DNA from 2 places in the Amycolatopsis sp. NPDC051102 genome. Region 1 is predicted to be linked to the other one. Evidence: riboswitches for the same ligand, from Rfam matches in the RefSeq annotation. Region 1 holds a riboswitch; the other holds the start of a gene.
What was found. A riboswitch is a leader RNA that binds a small molecule or an ion and turns the genes downstream of it on or off. The one in region 1 is predicted to bind thiamine pyrophosphate.
Positions count from the first base shown of each region.

Region 1 (14,061 bases):
GCGGCACCGGCACCTCGTCGATCTCCTGACGCCACGCGCCCAGGAGCTCGCAAAGCCGGGCCTCGGCAAGATCGCGGCGATCAGTCATCGATCCTCACAGGGTCAGGCGGGCAGCGTCCCGAGCGGCGGCAACTACTTAGAGTCATCGGTGAAATTGACCTTGCGTTACGACCGGGCGATCTTTCCCACCCGCCGCGGTGACCCCCTCCGGGTGGGGCGCGCGGACACGCTCACCTGGGGCAGCGGTAGCGTGGGGGCGCCCGTACGCGGCCGCCGGACCTCCGGCGCCCACAGTCCTTCCGACACGAAACCAGGGGACCCGACCATGAGCGGCACCCGGCCGGAGCCCGCCGGCAACCCAGTCGCGCACGCCCTCCAGCTCGCCCGCGAGACGCTGCCGCCGATGCACCCCGCGGGTCGCCCGTTCGTGGCGGGCGGCGTCGCCGCGACGCTGCTGGCCCGCCGGTTCTCCAAGCGCCTCGGGCTCGTCGGGGCGCTGGCGACGGTGGCGACGGCCGCGTTCTTCCGCGAGCCGAAGCGCGTCCCGCCGCCGCGTGACGGCGTCGCGCTCGCTTCGGCCGACGGTCTCGTGTCGCTGATCGAGGAAGCCGTGCCACCCGCCGAGCTCGGCCTGCCCGCCGAGCCGCGGATGCGCGTGTCGGTGTTCCTCTCGGTGTTCGACGTGCACGTCCAGCGCGTGCCGGCGAACGGCGTGATCGAGCGCGTGGCCTACCGGCCGGGCAAGTTCCTCTCCGCCGACCTGGACAAGGCCAGCGACGACAACGAACGCAACTCCGTGCTGATGCGCACCGAGGACGGCCACGAGCTCGTCGTCGTGCAGATCGCCGGGCTGGTCGCGCGCCGCATCCTCTGCGAGATCCGCGAGGGCGACAAGGTCGGCGCCGCTTCGACGTACGGCATCATCCGGTTCGGCTCGCGGGTCGACCTCTACCTCCCGCCCGGCTCGACGGTGCTGGTCAGCAAGGGCCAGCGCACGATCGGCGGCGAGACGGTCATCGCGGAGCTCCCTGCCACGCCTTCGAAGGGCTGATCGATGGTCCGCGTGACCACCCCGGGCGTCCGGCTGCTGCCGAACGCCATCACCGTGCTGGCGCTGTGCGCGGGCCTGTCGGCCGTGCAGTTCGCGCTGACCAGGAACTACGCGATGGCCATCGCCTCGATCGGCATCGCGGCGGTGCTCGACAGCCTGGACGGCCGCATCGCCCGCCTGCTGGACGCGACGTCGAAGATGGGCGCGGAGCTGGACTCGCTGTCCGACGGCATCTCGTTCGGCGTCGCGCCGGCGCTGGTGATCTACGTCTGGCAGACGGGTGCCGACCGGATCGGCTGGGTGGCGTCGCTGATCTTCGCCGTCTGCATGATCCTGCGGCTGGCCCGGTTCAACACGCTGCTCGACGACACCGAGCAGCCGCCGTACGCGAGCGAGTTCTTCGTCGGCGTCCCGGCGCCGGCGGGCGGCCTGCTGGCGATGCTGCCACTGGTCGCCTACCTGCAGTGGGGCGAAGGCTGGTGGTCGACGCAGTACGTCGTGTGGGCGTGGACGGTCGCCATCGCCGCGCTGCTGATCAGCCGCATCCCGACGCTGTCGCTGAAGACGGTCAAGGCGCCGGCCAGGGCGATCGCGCCGCTGCTGATCGGCGTCGCCCTGCTGGCCGCGGCGATCATCCAGTTCCCGCTGGTCGCCCTGGTCGCGGCGATGCTGCTGTACCTGGCGCACATCCCGTACTCGATCCACCGGCACCGCTGGCTGGCGGCGCACCCGGAGGCCTGGACGGTCCCGCCGCGCGAGCGCCGCGCGATCCGCCGCGCCCGCTCCTCGCGCCGCCTGGGCCTGCGTCCCCCGCTGCGCCGCCGCGTGGCAGGCGCGGCAATGCGCGCGGTCCGCCTCCCCCGCGAGACGGTCCGCACCCCCCGCGGCAGCGAAAACGGCCAGGGCCCCCGCCGCCGTTCATGGCGCCAGATCGGCCTCCGCCGCAAGTAAGCAGGCCGTGTCGACCCTCCAGACACGCGAGTCGACCCTCCAGACACGCGAGTCGACCCGCCAATCACGCGAGTCGACCCTCCAGGCACGGCGATCGGGCTCAATGCCCGTGATCGAAGAGCCGACACGCGTGATTGAGGAGCCGACACGCGTGATTGAAGGGACGACACGGGTTCTCGGGTCCTCCGGGGGCGTCGGCTCGCTAGGGTGAACGGCGTGAGCCACCCGCAGATCACGCTGACCGTCCGGCACACGCCGTCCGCGCTGGACACGCGCCGGGGCGTCGTCCGGCTGCATCCCGAAGTCCTCGACGCGCTCGGCCTGCGGGCCTGGGACGCCGTGCACCTCACCGGGGCGCGGGTCAGCGCCGCGCTCGCCGCGCCCGCCGACGAGACCGGCGTGCCCGGCGTGCTGCTCACCGACGACGTCACGATGTCGAACCTGGGCGTCACCGAGGGCTCGGAGGTCGTGGTCGCGCCCGCCGAGGTCGCGGCGGCCAAGACGGTGACCGTCGCCGGGTCGCGGCTGGCCAGCGTCTCGGTCAGCCCGCACATGCTGCGGCTCGCGCTGATCGGCAAGGTGCTCACCGTCGGCGACGCCGTTTCGCTGCTGCCGCAGGACCTCGCGCCGTCGCCGGGGTCGGACCCCGCCGGCCTGCGCGGCCAGCTGTCGCGGGCGGTCGGCGCCACCTGGACGAACGAGCTGCTCACCGTCACCGCCACCGAGCCCGCCGGCACCGTCGCGGTCGGACCGTCCACAGTGGTCACCTGGCGTGACGGCGCGCGCCCGGCCGCCGAACCCGCCGCGCCCCGGACGGCGACCGCGCTGGTCCGCACCTCCGCCGTCACCGCGGCCGAGGAGTGGATCGACGCCGAGGTCGTCGAGGACGAGGTCGCCACCACCGAAGAAGAGCCGGCCGTGCCGCTGGCCGACCTGATCGGCGCCGAGGCCGCCGCGCGCAAGCTCGGCGAGTGGTTCGACCTCGCCTTCCACCGGCCCGAGCTGCTGGCCCGGCTCGGCGCGCCCGCCCACCTCGGCGTTCTGCTCTCCGGTCCCGAGGGCGTCGGCAAGTCGACACTCGTGCGGTCGGTGGCCCACGACGCCGACATCAAGATCATCCCGCTGGCCGCGCCGAACCTCGCGGTGCTGGACCCGAACGTCGCGGTCGCGCGGCTGCGCGAGGCCGTCCGCACCGCCGAAGGCCCGTCGGTCCTCCTGCTCACCGACGTCGACGCGCTGCTGCCCGCGACGAGCCCGCCGCCGGTCGCCACCGTCGTGCTGGAGGAATTGAGGACCGCTCTCAAACGCGAGCGCTTCGCCGTCGTCGCGACGACGGCCCGTGCGGAGTCCGCCGACCCGCGGCTGCGCGCCGCCGACCTGCTGGACCGCGAGCTCGGCCTGCCCCTTCCGGACGCGAAGACCCGCCGTGAGCTGCTGAACGTCCTGCTCCGGGACGTCCCGCTGGACCAGGGCATCGACTGCGGCCTCCTCGCCGAGCGGACGCCGGGCTTCGTCGCGGCGGACCTGATCGCCCTGCGCCGGGACGCCGCGCTGCGGGCGGCGCTGCGCCAGCGCGACACCGACGAACCGCGCATCTCCCAGCAGGACCTGCTGGACGCGCTGGCCACCGTCCGGCCGGTCTCGATGTCCACTTCGGACAACCTGGCCACCGGCGGGCTGACCCTGGACGACGTCGGGAACATGGTCGACGTCAAGCAGTCCCTCACCGAAGCCGTGCTGTGGCCGCTGCGGTACCCGGACTCGTTCGCGCGGCTCGGCGTCGAACCGCCGCGCGGGGTGCTGCTGTACGGGCCGCCCGGCGGCGGCAAGACGTTCCTCGTGCGGGCGCTGGCCGGCACCGGCGCGCTGAACGTCTTCGCGGTCAAGGGCGCCGAGCTGATGGACAAGTGGGTCGGCGAGTCCGAACGCGCGGTGCGCGAGCTGTTCCGCCGGGCCGCCGAGGCCGCGCCCGCGCTGATCTTCCTGGACGAGATCGACGCGCTGGCCCCGCGCCGCGGCCAGTCGTCCGACTCCGGCGTCGCCGACCGCGTGGTCGCGGCCCTGCTCACCGAGCTCGACGGCGTCGAGCCGATGCGCGAGGTCGTCGTCCTGGGTGCGACGAACCGGCCGGAATTGGTCGACCCCGCGCTGCTGCGGCCGGGACGGCTCGAGCGCCGCGTCTACGTGCCGCCGCCGGACGCCGAGGCCCGCGCGGCGATCCTCGCGGCCAGTTCGAAGAACACGCCGCTGGCCGAGGACGTCGACCTCGCCGAGGTGGCGTCCACTCTGGACGGTTACTCGGCCGCCGACTGCGCGGCGCTGATCCGCGAAGCGGCGTTGACGGCGATGCGCGAGTCGCTGGAGGCCCGCGAAGTCACCGCGGCCCACCTGGAGGCGGCCCGCAAGGCTGTCCGGCCGAGTCTCGACCCGGCCCAGCTGGCGGCACTCGAGGCGTACGCGAAGAACCAGGCCGGCGAATGAAAGAGGCGGCCGTCGGTGACGGCCGCCTCTCCGGGATTCAGCTGCCCTTGTGGCCCGACTGGTACTCCTTCGTCACGATGACGATCACGCCGGGGCTCGCGCTCTGGATGCCCTCGAAGCGCGGCTCGGCCTTGATGTCGAACTCCTGCGCCAGCTGCTTGGCCGCCGCTTCCTCGTCGGTGCCCGGCCGGTAGTACGCCGTGGTCGTCGGGATGATGCCCTGGGAGTAGTTGCTGACCTCGTTGACGTTCCAGCCCCCGTTGCGGAAGTCGTCCGCCGCCCGGTCGGCCAGGCCCTTGATCGTCGAGTTGTTGAAGACCCGGACGGTCACCCACTTGTTGGACGCCTGCTGGTCACCGCCCGGCTGACCGGGCTGCCCTGGCTGGCCCGACTGGCCGGGAGGGGCCGAGGTCGCGCCGCCCGGCGCCGGCGAAGTCGACGGCGGCGGAACCGGCGACGAAGGACTCGCCGAGGTGGAAGGGGGTGTCGAAGAAGTACCCGACGACGGCGCCGACGTCCCGCCGGGCGTGCCCGGCTGCGTCGAAGTGCCGCTCGGGCCGGCTTCGTTCGACCCGTTGCCTCCGCCCAGCGCGGTGATCCCGCCGATCACGGCCGCGACGATCGCCACGCCGACCAACACGACGCCCGCGGCCTTCATCGGCCGGGACATGCCCGAAAACACACTCATTTCAGCTCGATCCCCAGTCGCCGGGCGCCTCGCTTGCGCTGGCGGGCGGCGCGTGTCTTTTGCAACCGCTTCACCAGCATCGGGTCGGCTTCGATCGCCTCCGGCTTCTCCAGCAGCTTGTTGAGCAGCTGGTAGTAGCGCGTCGCAGACAAGTCGAAGCGTTCGCGGATGGCGTTCTCCTTCGCCCCGGCGTGCCGCCACCACTGACGCTCGAAGGCGAGGATCTCGACCTCGCGTTCGGTCAGGCCGGGCACGGGCTTCGGCGGCGACGGCTGCGGCTCAGCCATCGACTCCGCGGCGTCCATCCGAGTCCCTCTCAATCGGGCGTCCTGGCGATTCAGACCTAGCTCTTCCGCGGGCGCCATTCAACCACGGAAGCCAGTGCCGACGTGGGCATCGACGTCGGCGCGTCACGGTCTGATGCAGGTCTACCAGAGGGGTCCGACTAAACTGGCTCGCCGTGACCATCCACCCCATCGTGATCGCCGGCGAACCCGTGCTGCACCAGCCGACTCGGGAGATCACCGAGTTCGACGAGAAGCTGAGCACGCTCGTGGACGACATGTTCGAGACGATGTACGCCGCCGAGGGCGTCGGCCTCGCGGCCAACCAGATCGGCCTCGACCTGCGGGTGTTCGTCTACGACTGCCCGGACGACGAGGGCGTGCGCCACAAGGGCGTCGTCGTCAACCCGAAGCTGGAGACGTCGGAGATCCCGGAGACCATGCCGGACCCGGACGACGACTGGGAGGGCTGCCTCTCGGCGCCCGGCGAGTCGTACCCGACGGGCCGCGCGAAGTGGGCGAAGGTGACCGGCTCCGACATCGAGGGCAACCCGATCGAGGTCGAGGGCACCGGCTACTTCGCGCGCTGCCTGCAGCACGAGACCGACCACCTGGACGGCTACATCTACCTGGACCGCCTGGTCGGGCGGCACGCGCGCGCGGCGAAGAAGATGCTGAAGCACAACAAGTGGGGCGTCCCCGGCAACTCGTGGCTGCCGCCGCGGACCCCCGAGGACGACGGCGCCGTCATCTGACCGCCCACGGTCGTGAGTGTTTAGACGAGTTAGAACTCGCCTAAACACTCACGACAAGCCGCGGCAGACCTCAGCAGCCGAGGAAGTGGCAGCGGACCACCTTCGGCGTCTCCAGGACCGAGCCCGCCCTGACGTCCCAGGCGAGCCGGACGTACTGGGCGTGCGTCCAGGCCAGCGGGGTCGCCGACGTGTTCGGCGTGCCGGCCGGGAAGCCGGTCTGCCCGGACGGCGGGTTCTCGTCCCACACCTGCTCCGGCATGGTCTCCGCCGAGCTGCTCACCCGGCCGAGGTCACGCAGCCGCCGCGTGGCCGACGCCGGATCGCCGAGCGTCAGCTCGTACTCGCCGCGCTCACCGGCGAGCAGCGGCCACAGCCGGCCGAACGTCGTGCGGCTCTCCGCGGGGAAGGTGTAGTCCCACGGCGAGCCGTCGGCCTGCTCGCCGTAGCCGTCCTTCGTGTAGCGGTGCCAGAACTGGCCGGTCGGCGTGGTGAAGGCGATTTCCTTGTCCGTGACGCGCACGCTGTTGCGGATCACCGGGTCGTCGGCGCGGTAGACGCCGAGCCGGACCAGGTCGAGGAAGCCCGCGTCGGTGACCGCGCGCTGGTCCATCGTCACGCTCGAGTTGCCGAGGTTGTACGTCGTCCCGTTGTTCGCGTTGGCGTCCTTCGTGAGCCGGACGAAGTACGGGTCCTTCGACAGCGGCCCGTTCGTGGTGATCGTCTGCTTGGGCAGGTCGGCCTTCATCTTGTCGGCCGCGGCGAGGTACCGGGCCGCATCGGCGGCCGCACCGTTGTGCTTCGCCAGGTCGGCGGCGCAGACGAGCCCGGCGATCACCGAGGCGATGGTCGACGGGGACCAGCCGTCCTGCTCCTCCCAGCGCTCCTGCTGGGTGTACGGCGACGCCTGCCCGTCCGGACCCTTGTACCCGAGGATGAAGTCGGCGGCCTTGCGGACGCCGGGCCACAGGTCGTTCCGGCCGAGCTGCTGGGCGAGCACGATCGGGAACGCGGTCTCGTCGAGCTGCACCGACGTCCAGTACGGGACGCCGTCGACGCGGCTGTTCTGCGGCATGTGCCCGTCGGCCTGCTGCTGCGTGCCGAACATGTAGCTGACGGCCCGGTTCGCGGCCGCCTGGTCGCCGCCGGCGGCCAGGCCGGTCGCGATCTGGTAGAGGTCACGCGGCCAGACGAGGTGGTAGGTGCCGGACGGCGACCACTCCGGGTCGTTGTTCCCGAATCGCCACGGCATGCTCGGCGACGCGATGAACGCGCCCGGGTGGTGCTTGTCCTCGCTGGCGGCGAGGGTCAGCATCGACGCCTTGTAGAGGTCGCGCTCGGCATCGGTCTTCAGCGACGAGGGCGGCTTGCTGATCCCCCGCAGGTACTGCTGCCAGCCGCGGTCGTACGCGCGGGTGATGTCGCGGACGCCGCGTCGCTGCGACGCCTGCGCGCTGCCGAGCGCGCCGGCGGCCTTCGCGCCCATGCCGAGGGCGAGGGTGACGTGCCGGTTCCACAGCCCGTCGGCGTTCGTCTGCCCGGTCAGCACGACGTTGCCCTTCTCGGCGGTGTCGTACTGCGCCAGTTTGAAGGTCTTCGTGAGCTGCGTGTTCCCGTCGGACGCGCCCGCGTAGCCGACGCTCGTCTTCGTGAACGCGGGCTTCGCGGTCAGCGCGGCGGCGTTGGTCGCGTCCTGCGCGGTGACGGCATCGCCTTGGCGGGCGGCGGAGTCGTCCGAGCCGTCGTTGGTGAGGTCCGGGTCGGCGACCGCGTAGAGCTGGTAGGGCCGCCCGGTGAGCGACTGGAAGTCGACGTCCACCAGCACGGTCGTGGCGGCCGGGTCGGTGACGTAGGTCTTGCGCAGCCGCCAGCGGTGCTGGTCGTCGGTGATGGTCTGCTCGTAGGTGAGACTGTCGTCGTCGGTTCGCCGGACCTGCTGGGACTTCGCCGTGTAGTCGGCGACGGCGAAGCTGCGGCCGTCCGTGACGACGAAGTTCAGCGAACGGACGCTCGGCGTCGACAGGTCCGGGTAGTAGACCTCGGACAGCTGTCCGCCCTGGAGGGTGAACCAGACGTTGCTCGACCGGTCGTGGGCCGTGCCGAACCCGGTCTTGTTCGCGGGCAGCCAGCTCGGGTGGGCCCCGGGTGCGCCGGGAGCCTGGGTCGCGGCCACCGCGGTCGCCGGGATCAGGCCGGTGACCAGCAGTCCGGCGAAGGCGCCGGAAATGAGTTTGCGCATATCAACCCCACAGAAGATCGCTTCTGCACCGTTACAGAAGCGACTTGGGAGTCTGCCGCCGATCCTTCACCGGCGCATGGTCCGATCCGGTGAACCACTGACCGTCACTGGTCCGGCCGCCGGTTCACGGACAGCGAACGTTCCCGTCCGGTTTCCGGGCGCAGAATTGTAGTACCTGCAACGCTGTAATCGAGGTACGCATGGATGAGGCGATGGACGCCTACTCGCGCGCGGTCAGCACCGTCGCGAAGACCGTCACCCCGCACGTCGCCGGCGTGCAGCTCGCGCGCGGCGGCGGCTCGGCGGTCGTCTTCGCCGACGACGGCCACCTGCTCACCAACGCCCACGTCGTCAGCGACCACCGACGCGGCGTCGCCACGTTCGCCGACGGCAGCGAAGTGCCCTTCGACGTCGTCGGCGCCGACCCGCTGTCCGATCTCGCCGTGCTGAGGGCGCGCGGCGAGACGCCGTCGGCCGTCCGGCTGGGCGACGCCGATCGGCTCGTCGTCGGGCAGCTCGTCGTGGCCGTCGGCAGCCCGCTCGGCTTCTCCGGCACCGTCACCGCCGGGGTCGTCAGCGCGCTCGGGCGGGCGCTGCCGGTGCGGCAGGGGCGCACGACCCGCGTGATCGAGGACGTCATCCAGACCGACGCCGCGCTGAACCCCGGCAACTCCGGCGGCGCGCTCGCCGACTCCGCCGGCCGGGTCGTCGGCGTCAACACCGCCGTCGCCGGGATCGGGCTCGGGCTCGCCGTGCCGATCAACGCCACCACGCGGCGGATCATCGACACGCTCGTCGTCGAGGGGCGCGTGCGGCGCGCGTACCTCGGCGTCGTCGGCGTGCCCGCGCCGCTGCCGGACGACGTCGCCGAACGCACCGGGCAGCACGCCGGGCTGCGGGTGCACGAGGTCGTGTCCGGCGGTCCCGCGGACCGGGCGGGGCTCAAGGCCGGCGACCTCGTGCTGACCGTCGGACGCACGCGCGTCTCGGACGCCCAGGGCATCCAGCGGCAGCTGTTCGCGGAAGTGATCGGCACCGCACTGCCGATCACCGTGCTGCGGGGCGGCGCCATGGTCGACGTCTACGCCACCCCGGCCGAACTGGTCGGGTGAGGTGACCTGACTTGAGTATCGCGCTCCGGCGTGGCATGGTCGGTGGCACAACACCAACGCGGGAGCTCGCGCCATGGCGGGCTGAGAGGGTGACTTGCGTTTCGCAGGCGTCACCGACCGCATGAACCTGACCGGGTAATGCCGGCGTAGGGAGTGAAAGTCGTTGACGACGCTCGAAAACAATGCTGCCGTAAAGGTGACCACTGGCCCGATCACCGGCTCGCACAAGGCGTACCACCAGACGGAATCCGGGCTCCGCGTCCCCGTCCGGCGGATCGACCTCTCCAACGGTGAACAGTTCGACGTCTACGACACTTCGGGCCCGTACACCGATCCCGAAGCCACCATCGACGTCCACAGTGGACTCCACCGGCTGCGGGCCGGCTGGGCCGACGGACGCGAGCACAACACCCAGCTCGGCTGGGCCAAACAGGGCGTCATCACCCGCGAAATGGAGTACGTCGCGGCCCGCGAACGGGTTTCGCCGGAGTTCGTGCGGGACGAGGTGGCCCGCGGCCGCGCGGTGATCCCGGCCAACCGCAAGCACCCCGAGACCGAGCCGATGATCATCGGCAAGAACTTCCTGGTGAAGATCAACGCCAACATGGGCAACTCGGCCGTCTGGTCGTCGGTCGAGGAAGAGGTCGACAAGATGGTGTGGGCCACCCGCTGGGGTGCCGACACGATCATGGACCTGTCCACCGGCAAGCGGATCCACGAGACGCGCGAGTGGATCATCCGCAACTCGCCGGTCCCGGTCGGCACCGTGCCGATCTACCAGGCACTGGAAAAGGTCGACGGCGAACCGGAAAAGCTGTCGTGGGAGGTCTACCGCGACACGATCATCGAGCAGTGCGAACAAGGTGTCGACTACGTCACCGTGCACGCCGGCGTGCTGCTGCGCTACATCCCGCTGACCGCGCGGCGCGTCACCGGGATCGTCAGCCGCGGCGGGTCGATCATGGCGGCCTGGTGCCTGGCGCACCACCAAGAGTCCTTTTTGTACACCCACTTCGAAGAACTCTGCGAGATCCTCCGGCAGTACGACGTCACGTTCTCCCTCGGCGACGGCCTGCGCCCCGGCTCGATCGCCGACGCCAACGACCGCGCCCAGTTCGCCGAGCTGGAAACCCTCGGCGAGCTGACGCACATCGCGCGCTCGCACGACGTCCAGGTGATGATCGAGGGCCCCGGTCACGTGCCGATGCACAAGATCAAGGAGAACGTCGAACTCGAGGAAAAGCTCTGCGGCGAGGCGCCGTTCTACACCCTCGGTCCACTAGCGACGGACATCGCCCCGGCGTACGACCACATCACCTCGGCCATCGGCGCGGCGCAGATCGGCTGGTACGGCACGGCGATGCTGTGCTACGTCACGCCGAAGGAGCACCTCGGCCTGCCCAACCGCGACGACGTCAAGACCGGCGTGATCACGTACAAGATCGCCGCGCACGCCGCCGACCTGGCCAAGGGGCACCAGTACGCGCAGGAGTGGGACGACGAGCTGTCCAAGGCACGCTTCGAGTTCCGCTGGAACGACCAGTTCAACCTCTCGCTCGACCCGGACACCGCCCGGTCGTTCCACGACGAGACGCTGCCCGCCGAGCCGGCCAAGACCGCGCACTTCTGCTCGATGTGCGGCCCGAAGTTCTGCTCGATGCGGATCACCCAGGACGTCCGCAAGTACGCCGAGGAGCACGGACTGTCCACCGTGGAGGCGATCGAGGCCGGGATGGCTTCGAAGTCGGCGGAGTTCACCGAGTCCGGCGGCAAGGTCTATTTGCCGGTGGTGCAGCCGTGACACCGAGGACCGCCCTCACCATCGCCGGATCCGATTCCGGCGGCGGTGCGGGCATCCAGGCGGACCTGCGCACGTTCTTCGCGAACGGGGTCCACGGCCTGGTGGCGTTGACGGCGGTCACGGTGCAGAACTCGCTGGGCGTGCAGGGTTTCACGGAGATCCCGGCCGACGTCGTCACCGCGCAGATCAAGGCGGTGGCGTCGGACATGGGCGTCGACGCGGCGAAGACGGGCATGCTGGCGACGGCGGAGATCATCCGTGCGGTGGCGAAGACCCTGGACGAAGTCGGGCCGTTCCCGTTCGTGGTCGACCCGGTGGCGGCTTCGATGACGGGACACTCGCTCCTGCATGAGGACGCCCTGGAGGCAATCCGCACGGAGCTGTTCCCCCGCGCAACGCTGATCACGCCGAACCTGGACGAGGTCCGATTGCTGACCGGTGTGAATGTCGTGGACCCGGCTACCCAGCGCGAGGCGGCTGAGGCGTTGCTGGCCTTCGGCTCGCAGTGGGTCCTGGTGAAGGGCGGCCACATGCAGGGCACGGAAAACTGCGTGGACCTGCTCTCGGACGGCCGCGAACTCATCGAGCTGACCGGTCCGAGGTACAAGACGGAGAACACCCACGGCGGCGGCGACACCCTGGCGTCGGCGATCACGGCATCGCTCGCGAAGGGCGCCTCGGTGCCGGACGCCGTGGCGGCGGGGAAGAAGTTCATCGAGCGGTGCGTCGCGGAGGCCTACCCGCTGGGTGCGGGCGTGGGGCCGGTCTCGCCGTTCTGGGCGCTGGACAAGGACTAACGGACCGGCTGCAGCTCGCGGCCGTCGTATTCCTCGCGGGCCGAGCGGATGCGGCCGAAGTTCGCCTGCGACCACGCGCTCAGCGCGATCAGGTGCGCGCCCACCTCGGCCCCCATCTCCGTCAGGGCGTACTCCACCGTCGGCGGGGTCGTCGGGTAGACCGTGCGCGTCACGAAGCCGTCGCGCTCCAGCTGGCGGAGGTTCTGCGTCAGCATCTTCTGGCTGATGCCGTCGACCGCGCGGCGCAGCTCGCCGAACCGGTGCGGGCCGCGGGCCAGCGCGCCCAGCACCAGGGCCGTCCACTTGTTGGCCAGCAGGTCCAGCACGTCCCGGCACGGGCAGTTGCGGAGGTACACATCCCAGGGTCCGCCCTGGTCACAGGTGGTATCCATCAGGTACCTACGATACAGGCAAGTGCCTTCTGGCGAAAAGTGACCAAGGATCCGAAGATGGAGGCGACCCCGAACTCCGAAGGAGAGAACCGATGCGCATCGTGACCCAGCAGGCCCTCGGCGGCCCGGAGGTGCTCCGCGTCACCGAGGCACCGCGCCCCGAACCCGGGCCCACGGAGGTCCTGGTGCGGGTGAAGGCCGCCGGCATCAACCCGGTCGACTGGAAGGTGCGGCGCGGCGGCGGATTCCTCGGCGAGCCGCCGTTCACCGTCGGCTGGGACGTCGCCGGCGTCGTCGAAGAGACCGGCTTCGGCGCCACCGGCCTCGAGAAGGGCGACGAAGTCCTCGGCATGCCGTGGTTCCCGCGGCCGGCCAACGCCTACGCCGAGTACGTCACCGCGCCCTCAAGGCACTTCGTGCGCAAGCCGGCCGGGCTGTCGTTCGCCGAGGCCGCCGCGCTGCCGCTGGCCGGGCTGACCGCGTGGCAGGGGCTGGTCGACGTCGCCGGCGTCCACAAGGGACAACGCGTGTTCGTCGACGCCGCCGCGGGCGGCGTCGGCCACCTCGCCGTGCAGATCGCCAAGGCGCGCGGCGCGTACGTCATCGGCACGGCCAGCGCGAAGAAGCACGAATTCCTGCGCGAACTCGGCGTGGACGAGGCGATCGACTACCACGACACCGAAGCCACGGCGTCCGATGTGGACGTCTACTTCGGACTCGTCGGCGAGGACAGCGACCTGCGCTGGCTGCCCGCGATCAAGGAGGGCAGCCTGCTGATCGGCGTGCCCAGCGGTGTCGGCGACCGGGTCGAAAAAGCCGCCGAGGCCAGGAACGTGCGCACGAGGCGGATCCTCGTCGAACCGGACCGCGGCGGGCTGACCGGCCTCGTCGAACTCGTCGAGGCCGGTCAGCTGAAGGTCCACGTCGAGCGGACCTTCCCGCTGGCGGACGCCGCCAAGGCGCACGAGCTGGGCGAAGCGGGCCGGGTGTCCGGCAAGCTCGTGCTGACCGTCTAACCCCGCGCGAGCACCTGCGGCAGCACCGTCGTGAGCCCGGTCCAGTCCGAAGTGACCACCGACGCGTGCTGCTTCGCCAGCTCGGCGACGCGCTGGCCGGCCTGGTCGACCGTCGGGTTGTGGGCGTCGATGGCCGGCGCGACGTTCTGCCCGTCGGTCATCACCAGGTAGTAGTGGTTGGCGTCGTACCACCACGGCCCGGTCTGGGTCACCCACGCGTTCGCGTCGCCGTCGAAGACGACGAACCACGGCTTGAGGTCGGCGGTGTACTTGTCCCGCGGGTCACCGCCGGCCGCGCCGTGCACGGTCGGGAAGATGTTCGCGTCGCCGAGCTTGCCCGCGTTCTTGAGGCCGACCAGGTACCGCGCGTACTCGACGTCGGTGTGCAGCGTGTCGGTCGGGTTCCCCTCCTCGACCGTGCCCGGGATGATCTCGGTGATCACCCGGCCCCGCAACGCGTCCACGGACGGCCAGTTGTCCGCTTTGGCCGCGTCGTC
Region 1 is NZ_JBFBBT010000017.1:10,714-24,774, reverse strand. It holds gene AB0M93_RS34610 (hypothetical protein) at 1-88, opposite strand, end outside; gene AB0M93_RS34605 (phosphatidylserine decarboxylase) at 326-1,051, shown strand; gene pssA (CDP-diacylglycerol--serine O-phosphatidyltransferase) at 1,055-2,002, shown strand; gene AB0M93_RS34595 (AAA family ATPase) at 2,219-4,483, shown strand; gene AB0M93_RS34590 (LytR C-terminal domain-containing protein) at 4,521-5,171, opposite strand; gene AB0M93_RS34585 (DUF3263 domain-containing protein) at 5,168-5,476, opposite strand; gene AB0M93_RS34580 (peptide deformylase) at 5,632-6,210, shown strand; gene AB0M93_RS34575 (glycoside hydrolase family 15 protein) at 6,281-8,446, opposite strand; gene AB0M93_RS34570 (trypsin-like peptidase domain-containing protein) at 8,647-9,558, shown strand; TPP riboswitch at 9,607-9,728, shown strand; gene thiC (phosphomethylpyrimidine synthase ThiC) at 9,722-11,359, shown strand; gene thiD (bifunctional hydroxymethylpyrimidine kinase/phosphomethylpyrimidine kinase) at 11,356-12,156, shown strand; gene AB0M93_RS34555 (helix-turn-helix domain-containing protein) at 12,153-12,548, opposite strand; gene AB0M93_RS34550 (NADP-dependent oxidoreductase) at 12,641-13,564, shown strand; gene AB0M93_RS34545 (phosphatidylinositol-specific phospholipase C domain-containing protein) at 13,561-14,061, opposite strand, start outside.

Region 2 (14,061 bases), on a different contig from region 1:
GCGTTCGGCGGGCGCACCGGCCCGGGGTGCGCGGCGTTCGCCGTCGGCGGGCGGCCGCGGGCGTCGCGGCGGTTCGCCGTCCCGGCCACGGCGGGCGCCGGACGGCAGGGGGGTCTGCCCGGTGCGGTTCGAGCCGGCCGGCCGCGGACGGCCGGCCGCAGCGCGCGGCTTTTCGTCGTCCTCGTCGGTCTTCTTGACCTTCTTCGGGGCGTCCGGATCGCGCTCGCGGACCATGCGGACGATGCCGATCAGCAGGGTGACGCCGGTGGTGATGGCCATCATGGGGAAGCTGTTGATCAGCGGGGTGCCGATGTTCAGCGCCTTCGACAGCATGTCGTCGCCCTGCGCACCCGAGGCCGACCCTGTCAGCAGGATCACGCCGGGCACGGTCACGGCCAGCACCAGCGGCGGCATCACCATGGGCCCGAACAGGCCGCGCCGCCGCACCGCGCAGACCGCGATCACGGCCCCGGCGATGAAGCAGACGACGAAGATCACCGGGATGTTCGCCTGGCTGGGTTTGCCGAGGACGGCGCCCACGACCGCCAGGCCGAGGCCGACCAGGACCGCGGCCCACCAGGGCAGTCCCCGCCTCGAACCGACGACAGGACGCTCATCCCACGGCACGGGGACGTCGTCGGCATCTGGATCGCTCTGGCGATCGCGAATCGCGGTCACAAGCGAACACCGTATCTCGTGGTTGTGAAGATCTTGCCAGCACCGCCGCCGACGTGGGCCGACAGCCACCCGCCGGCATGATCCGGTGGCGCGGGGCAACGGCTGGTGAGCACGCCCGTTTTCGGCCGGCCGGGGGCGTTCAGCCGCCTACCGGTGAGGGTGCTCGGCGGCCGGGCGGAATCCAGCTGTCGGACGAAAGCCGCTGGTCACGGCGTGGCGTGCGCAGCCGGCAGGCTCTCGTGCGAGCCGGCGCGGCCGGTTCCCGCCACCCGAGGTCTCAACCGGCTCGATTCGCGAGCTTCGACAGCCGTCGGCTCCGGGCCGTGCCGGGCGATCACTCCCAGAGCCGCGAAATTCTCGCGGCACCCGGCCGCGCACCCCGGCACGGCAGTGTCGCCGATCCTCAACTCGCCGCCAGTTCGTCCCCCTTCCGGACCGTCGGCAGGGCGGCCGGGCTCCCCGACGCCTCGCTCAACGGCGCCGCCGTCGCCCGGAACGTCTCCAGCGCCTCCAGCTCCCGCCGCCGTGCCGACAAGAACCGCTGCAGGTGCGTGCTCGACAGGTTCAACGCCTCCACCGCGCCGCCCGCCGCCCGGTGGGCCGCCGCCGCTCCCGCGCGCACCTGCTCCACGTCCGCCTCCAGGGTCCGGTCGCTCGCCGCGAACAGGGCGGCCGAGGCCAGCACCCCGAAGCCCGTCGGACCGCACAGGAACACCCGGCGGTCGAGCAGCCAGCGCAGCAGCTCCGGGTCGGTGTCGAGGGCCGCGACCACCGCCGCGTCCGAGGGGACGAACATGATCGTGCCGTAGATCGCGTCCGCCCAGCGCTGGTAGCCCTTGCCCGCCAGCTCCGCCGCCCGGGAGCGGATCTGGCGGACGTGCGCGCGCAACGCGTCCAGCCGCTCGTCCGGGTCGTCCGTCTCCACCGCCTCGGACCACGTCGCCATGCTCGCCTTCGCGTCCACCGGGACCGTGCGGTCGCCGCCCACGCGCAGCACCATGTCCGGCTTCGCCGAGCCGCCGCCGCCCAGGTCCGTCTGCAGCGTGAAGTGCAGGTCCTCGCGGAGCCCGAGGGCGCGCGCCGTTTCGACCAGCACCTGCTCGCCCAGCTCGCCGCGGCCGCTGATCGAGGCGAACGCGACCTCGTAGCGCCGCAGGGCCAGCTGCTGCTGGTCCGCCTTGGCCCGCTCGGCCGCCACCAGCCGGGCCGCCGCGTCCGCCCGGCGCATCCCGTCCTGGTACAGCCGCCACAGCAGCGCGACGGCGAACAGCAGCAGGACCGCGAGCACGATCGCCGCCGTGGTCAGCACTGTCGCCACTTCGTCTCCTCCGTCCGAACTCTCCGGGCTCGCAGACATCATGGCGGACCGCACCGACAAAAACCGCACCCGTACCGTCGCTCTGGGTAGCTGACCTGCGAACACATCGATTCGCGGCAGGGCGTGTCCGATCCGGCACGCTCGTGTTAGTACACACGTTCGAGTGAGCCGGCGGCGTGCCTGCGCGATTTCGTCGGAGCCGGGTCGTACCTTGGCCACCGTGAGATTCCTGCACACCTCCGACTGGCACGTCGGGCGCACGTTCCACGGCGCCGACCTGCTCGCGGAACAGGAAGCGGTGCTCGGGCACCTCGCCGCCCTCGTGGCCGGCGAGGCGATCGACGTCGTCCTGGTGGCAGGCGACATCTACGACCGCGCGGTCCCCTCCGCCGAGGCCGTGCGGGTGGCCACCCAGGCCGTCGCCCGGATCCGCGCGGCCGGCGCGCAACTGGTCGTGACGCCGGGAAACCACGACTCGGCGCCCCGCCTCGGCGCCTTCGCGGAGTTCGCCGCGGCGGGCGGCCTGCACCTGCGCACCACCGTCGCCGGGCTGGCCGAACCGGTGCTGTTCGAAGACGCCCACGGCCCGGTCGCCGTCTACGGAATCCCTTACCTGGAACCGGAACCGGCGCGCCACGCCCTCGGCGTGCCGGCGGCGCGCGGCCACACCGGCGTGCTCACCGAGGCCATGCGCCGGATCCGCGCGGACCTCGAAACCCGGCCGGGTGCCCGGTCGGTCGTGCTCGCGCACGCGTTCGTCACCGGCGGCGAACCCACCGACAGCGAACGGACCATCGCGGTCGGCGGCGTCGAGCAGGTGCCGGGTTCGGTCTTCGACGGCGTCGACTACGTGGCACTGGGCCACCTCCACGGCCCGCAGACGCTCGCCGGGCACCTGCGCTATTCCGGCAGCCCGCTGGCGTACTCGTTTTCCGAAGCGCGCCAACGCAAATCGGTCTGGCTCGTCGACGTCGGCGAACACGGCCTCGCCGAAGTCCGGCGGCACGAACTGCCCGTGCCCCGGCCGCTCGCCACCCTCGAAGGCGCCATCGACGACCTCCTCGCGAACCCGGACCACGACCGGTACCTCGGCCACTTCCTGTCGGTCACGGTCACCGACCGGGTGCGCCCGGTCGACGCGATGCGGCGGCTGCGCGAGCGGTTCCCGTACGCGGTGCACCTGGAGTGGGAGCCCGTGGGCGGGCACGCCGGCGCCCCGCTGCGCTACTCCGACGCCGTCCGCGGCCGGTCCGACATCGAGGTCTCGCGCAGCTTCCTCGACGACTGCCGCGGCGCCCCGCCGACCGAGCGCGAAGAGCGGCTCCTGTTCGAGGCACTGGAAGCGGCCGACCGGGGGGCCCTCGCGAAATGAGGCTGCACAGGCTGGAGGTCGAAGCCTTCGGGCCGTACTGCGCACGCGAAGTGGTCGACTTCGACGTGCTCGGCGCCGACGGCCTCTTCCTCCTGCACGGCGAAACCGGCGCGGGCAAGACGACGCTGCTCGACGCGATCGCGTTCGCGCTGTTCGGCGTGGTTCCGGGCGCCCGCAACGAAGCCAAGCGGCTGCGCTGCGACCTCGCCGAGCCCGACCAGGTCACCGAGGTCGCGCTGGAGCTGACCGTGCAGGGCCATCGGCTGAAGATCGTGCGCAACCCGGAGTACCAGCGGCCGAAACGGCGCGGCGAAGGCACGACCACCCAGCAGGCCCGGGTGTCGCTGAGCTGGATCGGCACCGCGCCCGCCGGGCTGGCGCCGGAAGGGCTGATCCGGATCGAGGAGGTCGCGCGCACGGTCGAGCGGCTGCTCGGGATGACCGCGGCCCAGTTCTTCCAGGTGGTGCTGCTGCCGCAGGGCGAGTTCGCCCGCTTCCTGCGGTCGGACACCGCGGAGCGCGAGAAGCTCCTGGAACGGCTGTTCGGCACCGAGCGCTTCGCCGACGTCGAACGCTGGTTCGCCGAGCTGCGCGCCGAGCGCGGCCGTCAGCTGGAAGCGCGGCAGCGGGACGTGCGCGAGCTGCTGGCCCGGTACGCGCAGGAGGCGCAGCAGGAGGTCCCCGACCAGGACGTGGCCGAGTGGGTCGACGCCGTGCTCGCCGAGGCCCAGGAACGAGTCACGCGGGTGACGGCCGAGGAGGAGCGGGCGCGATCGGCCGCCCAGCGGGCGGACGCGTACCTGCAGGAAGAACGCGCGAGCGCGGAGAAGATCCGCCGCGTCCGCACCGCGCACCTGCGCCTGCTCGAAATCACCGAACAGGCGCCGCAGCGCGCCGAATGGGCCCAGGAGGTCGCGGCCGCGCGGCGGGCGGCCGGTGTCGCCGTCGAGGCCGACCTGCTGGACCGGCGGGCCGCCGAACTGGCCGAGGCCGAACAGGCGGAGAAGGCCCGCGGTGCCCGGCTGCGGGAGTTCGGCACCCGGGCGACCGGCGACCTCAAGGCCCGGGCGGCCACCGCGCGCGAAGAAGCGGGCGCCGTCGCGGAGCTGGTCGCCGATGCCGAGCAGCAGGAGCTCGACGTCATGCGGCGGGACGACCGCAAGCTCGCCGCCGTCACGGCGCAGCAGCAGGTCGAGGCCCTGACCGCCGAGCTCGCCGCGATCCCCGGCCAGCTGGCCAAGCTGCGGGCGGACGCCCTCGCAGCGGCCGAAGCCGAGGCGAAACTCGACGGCGCCAAGGCGAAGGTGGACGAGCTGCGGGCCTTCGCCCGTGACGCGGCCGAGCTGCCCGAGGCCCAGGCGAAGGTCCAGCGCGGCGAGGCGAAGCTGCGCGAAGTGGTCGACGCGCACCAGGCGGCCCGGCAGCACCGGCTCGACCTGCGGGAGCGGCGGCTCGACGGGATGGCGGCCGAACTGGCCGCCGCGTTGCCCGACGGCGCGCCGTGCCCGGTGTGCGGGTCGGCCGAGCACCCGTCGCCGGCGAACCGGGACGTCGAGCTGGTCGACCCGGCCGAGGAACGCCGGGCCGAAGAAGCCGAACAGGCGGCGGACGCCGTGCGCCAGCGGGTCGTCGTCGCGCTGGAAGAGGCGAAGGCCCGGCTGGCCGGGCTGATCGAGCGGCTGGCCGGCCGCACGGCCGAGTCGATCACCGCCGAGCTCGCGGAAGCCCGCACGACGGTCGCGGCGCTCACCGAAACGGCGGCCGCCAAGACCAAGCTGGGTCAGCAGGTCGTCCTCCTGGAGCGGGACGTCGAGGCGCGCACCGAACGCCTCCGCCGGGCCGAACAGGCGGCGACCGAAGCCACGACGGACGTCCGCGCCCTGGAAGACAGGCTGGCCGAGCGCGAACGCCGGCTGATCGCCGGGCGCGGCGAGTTCGCGGACGTCGGCGCCCGGCGGACCCACCTCCTCGGCTTGGCCGAGGCGCTGGAAGCCGTCGCGGAAGCGCGCACGGCCGTCCTGGGCGCCCGGGAACGGGTCGCCCAGCAGAAGACGCTGGTCGAAGCGGCGGTCGCGGCGAAGGGGTTCGCGTCGCTGAAGAAGGCGCGAGCCGCGATGCTGCCGGACGAGCAGATCGAGAAGCTCGAGCAGGGCATCGCCGAGGCCGAAGCGGCCGCCGCCGGGGCGCGGGCGCTGCTGGCCGAGCCGGACCTGTTCGGGATCTCGCCGGACGACGTCGCCGATGTCGGCCGCGCGGCCGACGCGGCCCAGCTGGCCCGGGCGCGCGCCGATTCCGCGTACGCGGCGCTGCGGGTGGCCACCGCGCAGCACGAAGAGCTGACCCGGCTCGCCGCCCGGCTGCGCGAGACGCTCGCCGGGCTCGCGCCGGCCGAAGCGGAGTACGCCGAGCTGCGGGCGCTCGCGGACGTCGTCAACGGGCGCGGGCAGAACAGCCGCAAGATGTCGTTGCGCTCGTACGTGCTGGCCGCGCGGCTCGAAGAGGTGGCGGTCGCCGCCACGCACCGGCTGCGCACGATGAGCCAGGGCCGGTACTCCTTTGTGCACTCGGACGCGGCCGGGGCGCGCGGCACCCGTGGCGGGCTCGGCATCGACGTCCTGGACGACTACTCGGGCACCATCCGCCCGGCGAAGACGCTGTCCGGCGGCGAGTCGTTCCTCGCCTCGCTGGCCCTCGCGCTGGGGCTGGCCGACGTCGTGGCGGGCGAGACCGGCGGCGCGCTGCTGGACACGCTGTTCGTCGACGAGGGCTTCGGCACGCTGGACGCCGAAACCCTCGACGTCGTGATGAACATCCTCGACGAGCTCCGCGCCGGCGGCCGGGTGGTCGGGCTGGTGTCGCACGTCGAGGAACTGCGGCAGCGCATCCCGACCCGGCTGCGGGTCCGCAAGTCCCGCACGGGCTCGACGCTGGAGGTGCGCGCCGGCTGATCGCCCGGCCAAGATGAGGGCATGACCGACCAGCCGCCGAACGGCCTGCCCCGCTACCGCCTGCTCACCGGCCCGGACGACGCGAAGTTCTGCCACCGGGTCAGCGAAGCGCTGGAACTCGGCTACCGCCTGCACGGCTCACCGGCGGCGACCTTCGACGGTGACCAGGTCATCGTCGCCCAGGCCGTGCTGTGGCCGGGCGAACCGGGCTAGGCGCAGGTACATCCCGGCGTAGGAACACCACGGCGTCCACGCGCGCGCCCGCTCCGGCAGCGAGTCCGGCGCGAGGCCCAGCGCCTCGGCACCGCGGCGGACGTCGGCGTCGCCGGTGAGCAGGACATCCGGGGCGCCGAGAACGCGCATCAGCACGTAGTCCGCCGTCGACGCGTCGATCCCCGGGCAGGCCAGCAGCTCCGCGCGCAGCTCGGCCGCCTCTCGGCCGACGTGGACGTCCAGGCGCCCTTCGGCCAGGGCTGCGGCCACGCCGGTGACGGTCTCGCCCAGCCCGGCCGCCGCGACCTGCGCCGCCGTCGGGAACAACCGGTTCACGCCCCACTCGCCGGGCACCTCCTCGCCCGGCGGCACCTCCCGCAGCAGGGCGCGAAGCAGCAGCTCCTCGCCGTCGACGGCGCCCGGCACCCGCATCCCCGGCGCGGCCGCGACCACCGGCGCCAGCGCCGGGTCGCCGCCGAGGACGCGGGTGACCGCCGCGGGGTCGGCGTCGAGGTCCAGCAGCCGCCGCACCCGGCTGACCGCGCTGCCGAGGTCGCGCAGGTCGGTGAGCAGCAGCTCGCAGCGCACGTGGTCCGGCGAAGGCGTCAGCCGCACGACACCGGTGCCGTGGGCGAGCCGCAGCGTGCGCGCGTAGGACTCCGAAGTGACGTTCTCGACGCCCGGCATCGCGTTGTCCGCGAAGAAGCGAAGCAGCCCTGAAGCGTCGAACGGTGGCCTGAACGGCAACCGCAGGCTGAGCCGGGTTCCGCTCACGTCTCCCTGACGCCCACGCCGTGAAGCAGCGAAGGCGCGAAGCTGCGAAGGCGTCGTCGCGAACACTTCGCGGATCGTCTCGTTGAACTGCCGCACGCTGGAAAAGCCTGCCGCGAAGGCGACGTCCGTCAGCGGCAGCTCGGACATCTCGATGAGCAGCCGCGCCGAGTGCGCGCGGTGCGCCCGGGCCAGCGCGAGCGGGCCGGCGCCGAGCTCGGCGGTGAGCACCCGGCCGAGCTGGCGTTCCGAGTAGCCGAGCCGCCGGGCGAGGCCCGGGACGCCTTCGCGCTCGACGGTCCCGTCGGAGATCAGGCGCATCGCCCGCGCGGCCAGGTCGGCGCGCACGTTCCAGTCCGGCGAGCCGGGCACGGCGTCCGGCAGGCAGCGGCGGCAGGCGCGGAAGCCGTTGGCCTGCGCGGCCGCCGACGTCGGGAAGAAGCGGACGTTCTGCACCTTCGGCGTCGACGCCGGGCAGGACGGGCGGCAGTAGATCCCGGTGGTGCGGACCGCCATGATGAACTGGCCGTCGAAGCGCGGGTCGCGGGCGGTGACCACGCGGTAGCAGCGCTCGGCGTCGCGCCAGAGTGAGAGCGTTTCGGTGACCATTGCACCGAGCATGCCAGCAGGTCAGCGCGGTCGCTGGCGGAAATCCGCCACGGCGTTGGGTGCGTGGGGCCGTGGCCGGGCGGACACGTAGACTGCGGGGTCGTGAGCCTCACCCTCGGTATCGTCGGCCTGCCCAACGTCGGCAAGTCCACCCTGTTCAACGCGCTGACCCGCAACGACGTGCTCGCCGCGAACTACCCGTTCGCGACGATCGAGCCGAACGTCGGTGTCGTGCCGCTGCCGGACCCCCGGCTGGACAAGCTGGCCGAGCTGTACAAGTCGGAGAAGACGGTCCCCGCCGTGGTGTCCTTTGTGGACATCGCGGGCATCGTCAAGGGCGCGTCCGAGGGTGCCGGGCTGGGCAACAAGTTCCTCGCGAACATCCGTGAGGCCAACGCGATCTGCCAGGTCATCCGCGTGTTCGACGACCCGGACGTGGTGCACGTCGACGGCCGGATCGACCCGTCGAGCGACATCGAGACGATCAACACCGAGCTGATCCTCGCCGACCTGCAGACCCTGGACAAGGCGCTGCCGCGGCTGGAGAAGGAAGCGCGGACGAAGAAGGAGAACAAGCCCGCGCTCGACAACGCCCAGAAGGCGAAGGAGATCCTCGACGCCGGGCGCACGTTGTTCCAGGCGCAGAAGGAAGTCGACTTCGAGGCGCTGCGCGAGCTGAGCCTGCTGACGACGAAGCCGTTCCTGTACGTCTTCAACGCCGACGAGTCGGTGCTGACCGACGACGCCCGCCGCGAGGAGCTGACCAAGCTGGTCGCGCCGGCGGACGCGGTGTTCCTCGACGCGAAGGTCGAGGCGGAACTGCTGGAGCTGGACGACGAGGAGTCGGTCCGCGAGCTGCTCGAGTCGGTCGGCCAGCCGGAGCCGGGCCTGTACTCCCTGGCCCGCGCGGGCTTCCACACGCTCGGCCTGCAGACGTACCTGACGGCGGGCCCGAAGGAGTCCCGCGCGTGGACGATCCCCCAGGGCGCAACGGCCCCCCAGGCGGCGGGCGTGATCCACACGGACTTCGAGCGCGGCTTCATCAAGGCGGAGATCGTCTCCTACGACGACCTGATGGAGGCGGGCTCGATGGCGGCCGCGAGGGCGGCGGGCAAGGTCCGCATGGAGGGCAAGGACTACGTCATGGCCGACGGCGACGTGGTCGAGTTCCGCTTCAACGTCTGACGTCGTTCGTAGCAGTCGGCTACTGACTGTTGTTTTCATTGGACGCAGGATATGCTGCGTCCAATGAAAGCTTCGCCGAGTCTCCTGCCGCTGCTGCGTTCGCGCATGCAGGGCGAGCTGCTCGCGCTGGTCCTGCTGCACCCGGAGCGCGAGTACAGCATCACCGAGCTCGCCGAGGCTTGCGGCGTCACGCCGACGGCCGTGCTGCGCGAGGTCGAACGGCTCGTCGGGGGTGGCATCCTCGAAGACCGGCGGGTGGGCCGGAGCCGGCTCGTCAAAGCGCGCACCGACACCCCGCTGTACCGGCCGTTGAGCGAGGTCATCTCGGTCACCTTCGGGCCGCTGCCGCTGCTCGCCGAGGCCCTGTCCGGGCTGGCGGGCGTGCGCGAGGCCTACATCTACGGGTCCTGGGCCGCGCGCTACCGCGGCGAACCGGGGCCGCCGCCCGGTGACGTCGACGTGCTCGTCGTCGGCTCGCCCGATGCCGACGCGCTGTTCGACCTGGCCGAGGGTGTGTCGCAACGGCTGGGCCGCGAGGTCAACGTCCACCGGATCTCGCCGGCGGCGTGGGCGGCGGACACGGCGGATCCGTTCCTCACCAGCGTGCGCGAACGTCCGCTGGCCCGGCTGCACCTCGACCAGGAGGCCTGATGCCCCCAGTGGAACCAAGGGCGTGAACGGATCGACGCCTTCATCGCACGCGGCGCCATCGAGCACGTCCCGGCGTCGCGGGAGGCGGCCGAGGCCGAGCTGATCAGGGCCCGCACCCACCTCGCTTCGGCACGGCAGCTGCAGGACACCGACCCGGAAGGCGCCTACACGCTGGCCTACGACAGCGCGCGCCGGGCGTTGGCGGCCGTCCTGCAGAACCAGGGCCTGCGGGTGACGAGCCGGGGCGGCCACGTGACCGTCTACGAGGCGGTCCTCGCCCAGCTGGATCCGCCGCTGGGGTCGCTCCTGCGGCCGTTCAACCGGATGCGGGCGCGGCGCAACGAAATCGCCTACCGGTCTTCGGAGGTGCCCTCGATGACCGCCGAGGACGTGGCGGCCGACGTGCCGAAGGTGCTCGCCCTCATCGAAGTGGCGGAGAAGGCCATCCCGAACATGCCCCGGTACTGATCGTGGAACGCACCCGCCCGCTGACGCCGGACGAGCGGACGACGCTGAACACGCTGCTCGCCGGGGACTTCCCCGGCGCCGCCGAACTGCGCGCGCAGGCCGCCACGGCGCGGGTGACCGGCCGCTGCGGCTGCGGGTGCCCGAGCATCAACCTGGCGGTCGACCGGACCCTGCCGGCCGCGGCGGTCGCGGACGACCCGGTGGCGGTCGAAGCCGACGCGCCCGACGGCGGTCTGATCGTGTTCGTCGAAGACGGCCGGCTGTCATGTCTCGAGTATTGGACGACGGCCGACGAATCCCCGGCCGGTTTCCCGCCGGCCGGGCAGATCGTCGTGTAGCGAACTAGCCGAGCAGGCCCAGCAGCGCGATCGCGATCAGCACCACCGCGGGGGCGAGGGCGCTGATCCAGGCGCGCTGGGCGGGGGTGAGAGCGGCGGTGCTGTTCATGGCGTTTCCCGGAGTCGAGCCGATGCTTCCGCAGGATCAGCGCGCCGATCATGCCCCGCGTTAACAGCTGTGATCGAACTCTCAGCCGTCCAGGTGACGGCGGTGGCGGGCGGTGAACCAGAGCACACCGCCGGCTGCCCCCACCATGGTCGCGAACGCCGCCGTGCCCACCACGATTGCCTGGGTCATCTCGTCTCCCTTCCCGAAGGTTCCGGTAACCGAGAGACGCCGAACCGGCGCTATGGTGCACTCAGCGTAGCCAGGATCACAGCACCGAGTCGATCTGCCCGGCCAGGTCGAAGTCCTTCGCCGTCAGGCCGCCCGCCGAGTGCGTGGAGAGCCGGAACGTCAGCGTGCGCCAGCGGATGTCGATGTCCGGGTGGTGGTCGGCCGCCTCGGCGAGCTCCGCCACCCGGTTCACCGCCGCGATCGCCTCGGGGAAGCTGCCCAGCTCCACCTCGCGGGAGATCACCGCACCTGACCGCGTCCAGCCCGGGCCCAGCCGCCGGTCGGCCTCGTCGTCGCTCAAGATTTCCGTCATGTCTCCATGGTCGTCCGTCCTGGACTACGCTGCACGGTTGCCACGGGAGTCCGGTGAGCCGGGCTGAGAGGCGGGGTCACCCGCGACCGTTCGCACCTGACCGGATCATGCCGGCGAAGGGAGGGCTTCCTCTCCTCGTCCGGCGAAGTGCAGGAGGGTAGATGAAACGCAGGGCTGTGCGCGCCGCGACGGCCATCGCCGCCGTCAGTGCCGTCGCCGCGGCGTGCTCGCTGTCGGACGGATCCGGTGGCACGCAGCAGACGCCCACCGTCACCCTCGTGACGCACGACTCCTTCCTGGCGCCGCAGGAGGTGCTCGACGCCTTCCAGAAGCAGGCGGGCATCAAGATCTCCGTGCTCAAGCAGGGCGACGCCGGATCGCTGACCAACAAGCTCGTGCTGACTAAGGCCAACCCGATCGGCGACGTCGCGTACGGCGTCGACTCCACCTTCGCCTCGCGCGCGCTCAGCGAGGGCGTCTTCGAGCCGTACACCAGCCCGGAGGCCGACCGCGGGCCGCAGCGCTACGCCGTCGACCCGGAGCACCGGCTGTCCGCGGTCGACGTCGGCGACGTCTGCGTCAACGTCGACACGAACTACTTCACCGCCAAGGGCATTCCGGCGCCGTCGAGCTACGACGACCTGGCCGACCCGAAGTACAAGGACCTGCTGGTCGCCGAGGACCCGGCGACGGCGTCGCCCGGCCTGGCCTTCCTCCTCGGCACCATCGCCAAGTACGGCGAAGCCGGCTGGAAGGACTACTGGACGAAGCTGAAGGCCAACGGCGTCAAGGTGGTCAGCGGCTGGGAAGAGGCCTACACCAAGCAGTTCTCCGGCTCGTCCGGCAAGGGCCCGCGGCCGATCGTCGTGTCGTACGCGTCCTCACCCGCCGCGGAGGTCGGCGACGACGGGAAGCCGCGCACCAAGGCGCTGCTCGACACCTGCTACCGGCAGGTCGAGTACGCCGGTGTGCTGGCGAACGGCAAGCAGGCCGACAACGCGCACAAGGTCGTCGACTTCCTGCTCTCCCAGCAGTTCCAGGCGACGGTCGCCGCCAACATGTACGTCTACCCGGCGCGCCAGGGCGTCGACCTGCCCGCGGGCTGGGCGCAGGTCGCGCCGCTGCCGCAGAAGCCGCAGACGCTGCCCGCGGACCAGGTGCAGGCGGGCCGCGAGAAGTGGATCGGCGAATGGCGCACGCTCCTGCAGTGACCGCCGAGGCCGGGGACTCCGCCGGCCGGAGCCCCGGAAAAGCCACCGCCCCGCCGCGGACCGCCCGTGGCCTCGGCCTGGCCCTGCTCGGACTCGCGCCGATCGGGTTCCTGGTGGTCTTCTTCGCCTGGCCGGTGCTGGCGATCGTCGGCCGCGGGTTCGCCGCGGGCGGCCTCGGCGTCGTCCTCGGCGACCCGCGGACCTGGCAGCTGGCCGGGTTCACCGTCGGCAGCGCGGCCGCGTCGACGGCCGTCGCGGTCGTGGCCGGGCTGCCGGTCGCCTTCCTGCTGGCGCAGGTGCGGCTGCCCGGCGTCGGCCTGGTGCGGACGCTGGTGCTCGTGCCGTTCGTGCTGCCGACGGTGGTGGTCGGCCTGGCGTTCCGCGCCCTGTGGCCGGACGGCGGCGTGCTGCCGATCGTGCTGGCCAACGCCTTCTTCAACGTCGCCGTCGTCGCGCGGACCGTCGCCGGGCTGTGGGCGCGGCTGGACGCGCGGACGACCGACGCCGCCCGCGCGCTCGGCGCCTCGCCCTGGCGGGCCTTCCGGTCGGTGACGCTGCCCGCGCTGGCGCCCGCGATCGCGTCCGCCGCGGCCGTGGTGTTCCTGTTCTGCGCCACCAGTTTCGGCGTCGTGCTGATACTTGGCGGCGCCCGGTACCGGACCCTGGAAACCGAGATCTACCTGCGGACGGTGGATCTGCTCGACCTTTCGGGAGCGGCGGCCCTGTCGCTGATCCAGTTCGCGGCCGTGGTCGCCGCGCTGGTGCTCGGCGGGCTGGCCCGGCGGCGCAAGGAAAGCGCGGCCCGCATCGGCTCGCTCCGGGCCCGCCGGCCGGAAGGCGGCGAGTGGTGGGTCGTCGGCGCGGCGGGTGTCGTGCTGGTTTCGCTGGTGACGCCGATCGTCGCGCTGCTCGCCGAATCACTGTCCACGGAGGACGGATGGAGCCTGGCCGGGTACCGCGCGCTCACGAGCACCGGCGAGAAGGGCGCGCTGCAGGTGTCCGGCTGGGACGCCGCGCTGAACTCGCTGAAGGTGGCGATCGACGCGACGCTGCTCGCGCTGGTCGTCGGCGTGCTCGCGTCCGTCGTGCTCGTGGCCCTGCGGCGCTCGCCGGCCAAGGCCGCGCGCGGGCTCGGCGAGACGATGGACGCGGTGCTGATGCTGCCGCTCGGGGTCTCCGCGGTCACCGTCGGGTTCGGCTACCTCGTCACGCTCGACGCGCTCCCCGGCGACCTCCGGACGTCGCCGTACCTGGTACCGCTGGCGCAGGCGCTGGTGATCATCCCGCTGATCGTCCGGATGGTGCTGCCGGTGCTGCGCTCGGTCGACGTCCGGCTGCGGCAGGCCGCCTCGACGCTCGGCGCGAGCCCGCTGCGCGTCTGGCGGGAGATCGACCTGCCGCTCACCCTGCGGCCGCTGGTCGCGGCGGCGGGGTTCGGCTTCGTCGTCGCGCTCGGGGAGTTCGGCGCGACGAGCTTCCTCGCCCGGCCGACGGCGCCGACGCTGCCGGTCGCGGTCGCGACGCTGATGGCGCGCCCGGGGGAGCTGAACAACCAGATGGCGTACGCGGCGTGCGCGCTGCTGATGCTCGTGACGGTGCTGGCGGTCGCGCTGATCGACCGGCTCGGGGCCGCGCGCGGCCGGGTGGGA
Region 2 is NZ_JBFBBT010000006.1:246,835-260,895, reverse strand. It holds gene AB0M93_RS20250 (DUF6542 domain-containing protein) at 1-678, opposite strand, end outside; gene AB0M93_RS20245 (DNA recombination protein RmuC) at 1,082-1,996, opposite strand; gene AB0M93_RS20240 (exonuclease SbcCD subunit D) at 2,217-3,368, shown strand; gene AB0M93_RS20235 (SMC family ATPase) at 3,365-6,316, shown strand; gene AB0M93_RS20230 (DUF1737 domain-containing protein) at 6,338-6,529, shown strand; gene AB0M93_RS20225 (AlkA N-terminal domain-containing protein) at 6,455-7,909, opposite strand; gene ychF (redox-regulated ATPase YchF) at 8,012-9,094, shown strand; gene AB0M93_RS20215 (ArsR family transcriptional regulator) at 9,158-9,745, shown strand; gene AB0M93_RS20210 (hypothetical protein) at 9,944-10,213, shown strand; gene AB0M93_RS20205 (hypothetical protein) at 10,216-10,551, shown strand; gene AB0M93_RS20200 (4a-hydroxytetrahydrobiopterin dehydratase) at 10,926-11,201, opposite strand; TPP riboswitch at 11,234-11,341, shown strand; gene AB0M93_RS20195 (thiamine ABC transporter substrate-binding protein) at 11,363-12,412, shown strand; gene AB0M93_RS20190 (iron ABC transporter permease) at 12,391-14,061, shown strand, end outside.
Region 2: linked by a shared signal. The riboswitch ahead of AB0M93_RS20195 (thiamine ABC transporter substrate-binding protein) and the one ahead of thiC (phosphomethylpyrimidine synthase ThiC) in region 1 are both predicted to bind thiamine pyrophosphate.